Linked DNA regions of Shumkonia mesophila. The protein of the gene in region 1 interacts with the protein of each later gene in a pairwise test. Links are inferred from orthologs where the notes say so. Each region holds a gene or a part of one and is shown in the gene's direction. Other genes may lie near its edges.

Evidence for each region.
Region 2: the proteins of ODR01_RS03715 (region 1) and ptsN interact in binary tests that used the Escherichia coli proteins (3 or more experiments, as listed by UniProt). The link is inferred for Shumkonia mesophila from one-to-one orthologs.

Annotation. Positions count from the first base shown.
Region 1 is NZ_JAOTID010000002.1:49,368-52,965, reverse strand. The notes cover bases 58-3,341. They hold ODR01_RS03715 (sensor histidine kinase KdpD), read left to right. Parts: upstream 58-429; coding sequence 430-3,141; downstream 3,142-3,341. Other genes in these bases: ODR01_RS03710 (response regulator transcription factor), read left to right, coding at 3,144-3,341; ODR01_RS03720 (potassium-transporting ATPase subunit C), read left to right, coding at 58-358. In the rest of the region: more of ODR01_RS03720, read left to right, coding at 1-57; more of ODR01_RS03710, read left to right, coding at 3,342-3,598. UniProt on the Escherichia coli protein: Member of the two-component regulatory system KdpD/KdpE involved in the regulation of the kdp operon. KdpD may function as a membrane-associated protein kinase that phosphorylates KdpE in response to environmental signals.
Region 2 is NZ_JAOTID010000001.1:678,391-681,423, forward strand. Bases 169-2,887 are described here. They hold ptsN (PTS IIA-like nitrogen regulatory protein PtsN), read left to right. Parts: upstream 169-1,155; coding sequence 1,156-1,620; downstream 1,621-2,887. Other genes in these bases: rpoN (RNA polymerase factor sigma-54), read left to right, coding at 169-358; hpf (ribosome hibernation-promoting factor, HPF/YfiA family), read left to right, coding at 565-1,146; ODR01_RS03070 (DUF1150 family protein), read right to left, coding at 1,666-1,905; ODR01_RS03075 (Hsp20 family protein), read right to left, coding at 2,000-2,467; grxD (Grx4 family monothiol glutaredoxin), read right to left, coding at 2,619-2,887. In the rest of the region: more of rpoN, read left to right, coding at 1-168; more of grxD, read right to left, coding at 2,888-2,957; ODR01_RS03085 (HesB/IscA family protein), read right to left, coding at 2,983-3,033. UniProt on the Escherichia coli protein: Seems to have a role in regulating nitrogen assimilation.

The DNA of each region.
Region 1 (3,598 bases):
GTCGGCGGCGGGAAAAGAGGGATACGATGCGACCGCCGCGGCGGGCAGCAACAAGTCCCCGACCAGCGCCGACCTCAGCGAACGGGCGCGCCAGTTGGTCGCCCGCTACGGGGCGACGGCCGCCAAACCGTTGCCCGCCGAACTGGCGGCGGCTTCGGGCGGCGGGCTCGACCCCCATATCAGCGTGCAAGCCGCGCTGTATCAGGCGGAACGCGTGGCCGGGGCTCGCGGTCTGCCCCTCTCGCAGGTCGAGGCCGTCATCGATCGCCACGCCTTCGCTCCCGGCGACGTGCTGACGCCCGATCGGCTGGTCGACGTCCTGGAGATCAATCTCGCGCTCGATCGCCTGTCGCGTTGAACGGGGGAGGCGATACACGGGCGCGGGTTGCGGATAAAATGGGGGGCGTCGAAACAGGGACGCGCAATTGAATGGCTGAAGACCAGGACCGTCCGGCACCCGATGCTCTCCTCGAAGAGGCCAAAAAGGAAGGTCGCGGCCACCTGAAGATCTTCCTCGGCGCCTATCCCGGCGTCGGCAAGACCTATGCGATGCTGATGGCCGCGCGCCAAAGGCGCAAGGAAGGCCTCGACGTCGTGGTGGGCATCGCCGAGACCCACGGCCGGATCGAGACGGAACGGCTGCTGCGCGGCCTCGAGGCAATTCCGCGCCGACAGGTCGAGTACCGGGGCCGCGCCTTCGGCGAGATGGACCTGGATGCCGTCCTTGCCCGCAAGCCGGCACTGGTGCTGGTCGACGAGTTCGCCCACACCAACGTGCCGGGCAGCCGCCACGAGAAGCGTTACCAGGACGTCGAGGAACTGCTGGCCGCCGGCATCGACGTCTACACGACCCTCAACGTTCAGCACATCGAGAGTTTGAACGACGTCGTCGCCCGAATCTCCCGCGTGCGGGTGCGCGAGACGCTGCCCGACCACGCCTTGGAAGCCGCCGACGACATCGAGATCATCGACCTGCCGCCGGACGAGCTGATCCAGCGGCTGCGCGAAGGCAAGGTCTATGTCCGCGACCAGATCGGCCGCGCCATCCGGCATTTCTTCAGCAAAGGCAACCTGACCGCCTTTCGCGAACTGGCGATGCGCATCGCCGCCGAGCGTGTTGACGCCCAGATGGTCCAGTACATGCGGGCCCACGCCATCCCCGGCCCCTGGCCGGCGCAGGTGCGCCTGCTGGTTTGCGTCGATGCGACGGAGGGATCGAACAGCCTGGTCCGGGCGGGACGGCGGCTTGCCGAGCGATTGCGGGCGCCGTGGATCGTCCTTTACGTCCGCACGCCGCATCACGACAGCCTCGACGACGCGGCGAAGGACCGCATCTCCGCGGTCTTGCGGCTGGCCGAGCGGCTGGGCGCCGAGGCCGTGACGCTGCCGGCGGAATCCCATGTCGCCCGAGAGATCGTGAGCTATGCCAGTTCGCGCAACGCCACCCACATCGTCCTCGGCCGGCCGCGAGCCGGATCGCTGCGTCACCTGTTCTCCGAGCGGGTGGCCGCCCATGTCGGCCGGCGCGCCGAGGCCTTCGAGGTGGTTACCGTTCCCCGCCAGACGGATGAGGAGAAAGCCAAGCGGCCGCCGGTTGCGACCAAAACGTCGGGCATCGCATGGCGCGACTACGTTTGGGCCACGCTGGGCGTTGCGGCGGCGACGTTCGTGGTCGCCTACGTCGAGCGCTTTTTTTCCGTCGCCAACCTGTCGTTCTTCTTTTTGGCGGCGGTCCTTCTGATCGCGTCGCGATTCGGGTTGGGGCCGGCGCTCTATGCCAGCGGGCTCAGCTTTCTCAGCTTCAACTTCTTCTTCACGGTGCCGTATTTCACGCTGCGGGTCGTCAGCGAGCAGGATGTTTTTACGCTGGCGCTCTTCCTGCTCATCGCCGTCCTCACCGGGAATCTGGCGGCGCGATTGCGCCGGCAGGTGAAGTCCATGCGATCCGCCGCGCGCAGTTCGGCCAACCTTTACGAATTCAGCCGCAAGGTCGCGGCGGCGGCATCGTCCGACGACGTCCTGTGGGCGGTCGTCCACCATGTCGCCTCGACGCTGGAGTGCCGTTCGCTGATCCTGCTGCCGAACGACGGCAAGCTCGAGATCGCCGCCGGCTATCCGCCGGAGGACCGGCTCGAGCAGCGCGACCGGGCGGCGACCGAGTGGACGTGGAGCAAAGGCGAACCGGCGGGCTGGAGTTCCGACACGCTGCCGGCCGCCGACTGGCTGTTCCTGCCGCTGCGCACCCGCCAGGGCACCATCGGCGTGCTCGGCGTCAGTTTCGAGGACAGGCGTCCACTGGAACCCGACCGGCGCCGGCTGCTCGACGCCATCACCGACCAGGTGGCGGTCACCATCGAGCGCACCAACCTGATGGCCGTCATGGAGGATACGCGTCTTCTGAATGAAACGGAGCATTTGCGCGCGGCACTGCTGTCGTCGGTTTCACACGACCTCAAGACGCCGCTCGCTTCCATCATCGGCTCGGCGACCACGCTGGCCGACCCCGGGGTCACCCTGCCCGCGAAGGCCCGCCAAAACCTCATCCAGGCGATCCTGGACGAATCGGCGCGCCTGCACCGTTTCGTCCAGAACCTTCTCGACATGACGCGGCTCAGCTACGGGGCCCTCGAGATCAACCGGCAATGGTGCGATCTGGGCGAGATCATCGACCGGGCCCGCCACCAGACCGAAAAGACCTTGTCGCGCCACACGCTCGACGTCCGCCTGCCGGGCGACCTGCCCTACCTTCGGGTCGACCCGCTGCTCATGGAGCATATCCTGGTCAATCTGCTCGACAATGCCGCCAAGTACGCGCCGCCGGGCACGCGCATCGAGATCGCCGGGCGGGCGGAGGAGGAAAGCCTCGTCATCTCCGTGACCGACCAGGGGCCGGGCATCCCCGAGGGTGAGCGTGAGGCCGTGTTCGACCAGTTCTACCGTGTTCGAGCCGAGGACCGGCAGGTTGCCGGCACCGGGTTGGGCCTGTCGATATGCCGTGGCCTTATCGAGGCGCATGGCGGTAAGATCGCCATCGAAGCCGGACCCAAGGGGAAGGGCACCATGGTCATCATGAGTTTGCCGCTCGAAGCGGCGCCCGACGTTCCGTCCGAACCGGAAGACCTGGCGGGCGGCGGGGCCTAGCCATGACCGTGACAGGCAGCCGCATCCTCGTCGTCGACGACGAGCCGCAGATCCTCAAATTCCTGGAAATCAGCCTTACCGCCTACGGCTACGAGGTCGAGCAGGCGGCGAGCGGCGAAGAGGCGTTGCAGGTGGCCGCCATCAAGCAGCCGGACCTTGTCATCCTCGACCTCGGGCTTCCCGGCATCAGCGGCCACGATGTCATCGCCCGCATCCGCGAATGGTCGCAGGTGCCGATCATCGTGCTTTCGGTGCGCGAGGCCGAATCCGAAAAAATCAGGGCGCTCGATCTGGGGGCCACCGACTACGTCACCAAGCCGTTCGGCATCGGCGAACTGATGGCCCGCATCCGGGCGATCTTGCGCGACCAGTCGAGCGGCCAGCACGAGGACAAGGCGGTCATCGAGGTGGGCGACCTGCACATCGACTTGGCGCTGCGCCGCATTACGGTTGGCGA
Region 2 (3,033 bases), on another replicon or contig:
CCTGGTGCTGCGCGACATCGCCGAAGCCATCGAAATGCACGAAAGCACGGTCAGCCGCGTCACCTCCAACAAGTTCATTGCCAGCCCCAGGGGCATCTACGAGCTGAAGTATTTTTTCACCGCCTCCATCGCCAGCTCGTCCGGCGGCCAAGCCCATTCGGCCGAGTCCGTGCGCTGCCGCATCCGCGAGCTGATCGAGGCCGAGAAGCCTGCCGCCGTCCTTTCCGACGACACCCTGGTCGAGATGTTGAGCAGGGAAGGCGTCGAGGTGGCCAGGCGAACGGTGGCCAAGTACCGCGAATCCCTGGGCATCGCCTCCTCGGTCCAGCGGCGGCGCAACAAGACCAGCGGATTGTGACGGTTTTTCAAGGCGTTGCCGGGCTCCCGCCGCGGCTATTGACTCCGATACCGGGGGTCACTAAGTTCCGGGCCTCTCCGATGAACACGGAGGCCGGGCGGTGGTGGGCCATTGCGACAAGCCGCGCTGGGAATTATCTAAAAAGCAGTAGCCAATTCCGGGTCCCCCGGGGCTGTGGGGCCACACACGGCAGGACAGCTTTCCTCATGGAAATTTCAGTCAAAGGCAAGAATCTTAACGTCGGCGACGCGCTTCGCGAATACGTCGTGAAGAACCTCACCTCCGACGTGAAGAAGTATTTCGACCGCGCCCTTCACGCGACCGTCATCTTTTCGCGGGAAGCGCACCTCAACCGGGCCGAGATCACCGTCCACGCCGGACGGGGACTGGTGATGCAGGGCGGTGCCGCGGCGGACGAAATCCATGCCGCTTTCGACAACGCGTTGGACCGCATCGCCAAGCAGCTGCGGCGCTACAAGCGCCGCCTGAACGACCACCACAAGGGCGTGGGCGGGGCCGAGGATGAAACCATCCAGGCTGCGCAGTACGTCCTGGCGGCAGAAGGCGAGGACGAGGAGATTCCCGCCGACGGCCAGCCGGTGGTCATCGCCGAAATGGCGGCCGAGATCGACACCATCACGGTCAGCGAGGCGGTGATGCGCATGGACCTCGCGGACTCCCCGGTGGTGATGTTCCGCAACCGGGCCCACGGCGGTCTCAACGTGGTGTATCGGCGGCCCGACGGCAACGTCGGCTGGATCGATCCCCGGGGAACGCGCGAAGGTTAAGGGGCGGTGATGGAGATTTCCGATCTGATCACGACCGAGAGCGTGATCCCACATCTGCATGCCACCAGCAAAAAACAGGCGCTGCAGGAACTGGCCAAACGTGCCGCCGGCGTTTCGGGCATGCACGAGCGGGCCATTTTCGACGTCCTGCTGGAGCGCGAGCGGCTGGGGACCACCGGGGTGGGCAACGGCATCGCCATTCCGCACGGCAAGTTGCCCAATCTCGACCGCCTGTACGGCCTGTTCGCCAAGATGGACAAGCCCATCGACTTCGATGCCATCGACGAGCAGCCGGTCGACCTGATCTTCCTGCTTCTGGCGCCCGAATCTGCCGGCGCCGACCACCTCAAGGCCCTGGCCCGGGTGTCGCGCCTGCTGCGCGACAAGAGCGGCTGCGAGAAGCTGCGCGGCACCGACAGCGCCGAGGCCCTCTACGCCATCCTCACCGAGTCGGCGACGTCGCACGCCGCCTGAGGCGGCGCCTTCCAGCCAAGCGATTCCGTGCGATCGTAAATCGCTCTAATGAACGCTGACCGGCTCCAGCTCGTTCTGGCGCACGGTGGCCAGTGCGAGGTCACGGTTGGGCACCACGGCCAAGTGCTGGCCGTTGGCGGCATGGATGGCATAGGCGTGGGCGCCGTTGACGACCACCGGCTTGACGTAAGCGACGTCCTCGACACCGAGGGTGGCGAAGTCGGCGAGAGTCAGGTCCCGCGACAGCGGCGCGCCGGATGAGTTGTTGCTTGTCTTGTCGTGCATGGCAATCTCCTTCGCGGCGCCTGGATGGTCCGGCACGCCGAGGGGTTGCGAATTGGAAGGCGAAGGCTCGAAGCGGGTTTCGGCCGGGACAGCGTCAGACCTCGGTGTCCATCTCGATGGTCTTGCGCTTGCCGACGGCTTTCTTCGACCCTCCGGCGTCGATCGGCACGGTGCGCGCTTTCGCTTCCGGCAGCTGGCGTTCCAGGTCGATGTGGAGCAGCCCGTTGTCGAGCGAGGCGCCCTTGACCTCGATGCCCTCGGCCAACACGAAGCTGCGCTGGAATTGCCGGGAAGCGATTCCCCGATGCAAGTAGACCCGCCCGGCATCCTCGTCATTCCCGCGGCCACGGATAATCAACTGGTTGTCCTCAATGGTGACGTTGAGCGTGTCCATCGAGAATCCAGCCACCGCGAGCGTGATGCGCAGGGCGTTCTCGCCGGTCTGTTCGATGTTATAGGGCGGATATCCGTCGTGCGACGTCTTGGCGACGCGATCGAGGATGCGCTCGAAATGATCGAACCCCAGCAGCAGCGGGCTGTCGAATACGGATACACGGGCCATAATAGGTCGTCCTCCTCCAGGTACGAGCGAGTCCGGTTTTTGCGGGCCCTCGTCGAGGCGCCCCGCCGGCGGCCATAAGGCACCGCCGGCAACCGCGTATTATTTCGGTCGGGATCGGCTGCAAGTCAATAGGGGGTAACGGCCCCGCCGGTTAGCCGCGCCGGAGCGAAACGCCCTTTTCCTTCATCAGGGTCACCAGCTCGCCCGATTCGACCATCTCGCGAAAGATGTCGGCGCCGCCGACGAACTCACCCTTGATGAAAAGCTGCGGCAGCGTCGGCCATTGGCTGAACGACTTGATGCCTTCGCGCAGCTCGGGGTCGGCCAGGACGTCGATGCCCTTGAAGGGCACGCCCAGGACCTGCAGCCCCTGGGCGACATGGGCGGAAAAACCGCATTGCGGGACTGCCGGCGTGCCCTTCATGAAAAGGGCGACGTCGTTCTCGGTGATCTCCCGGCGGATGCGCTCGGTGACGGGGGTCTCTGTCATGATCGTGGTCTCCTTGGCGCCGGGCTCAGACGTGGAAGGACTCGCCGCAGCCGCAGCGGGCCTTTTCGTTGGGGTT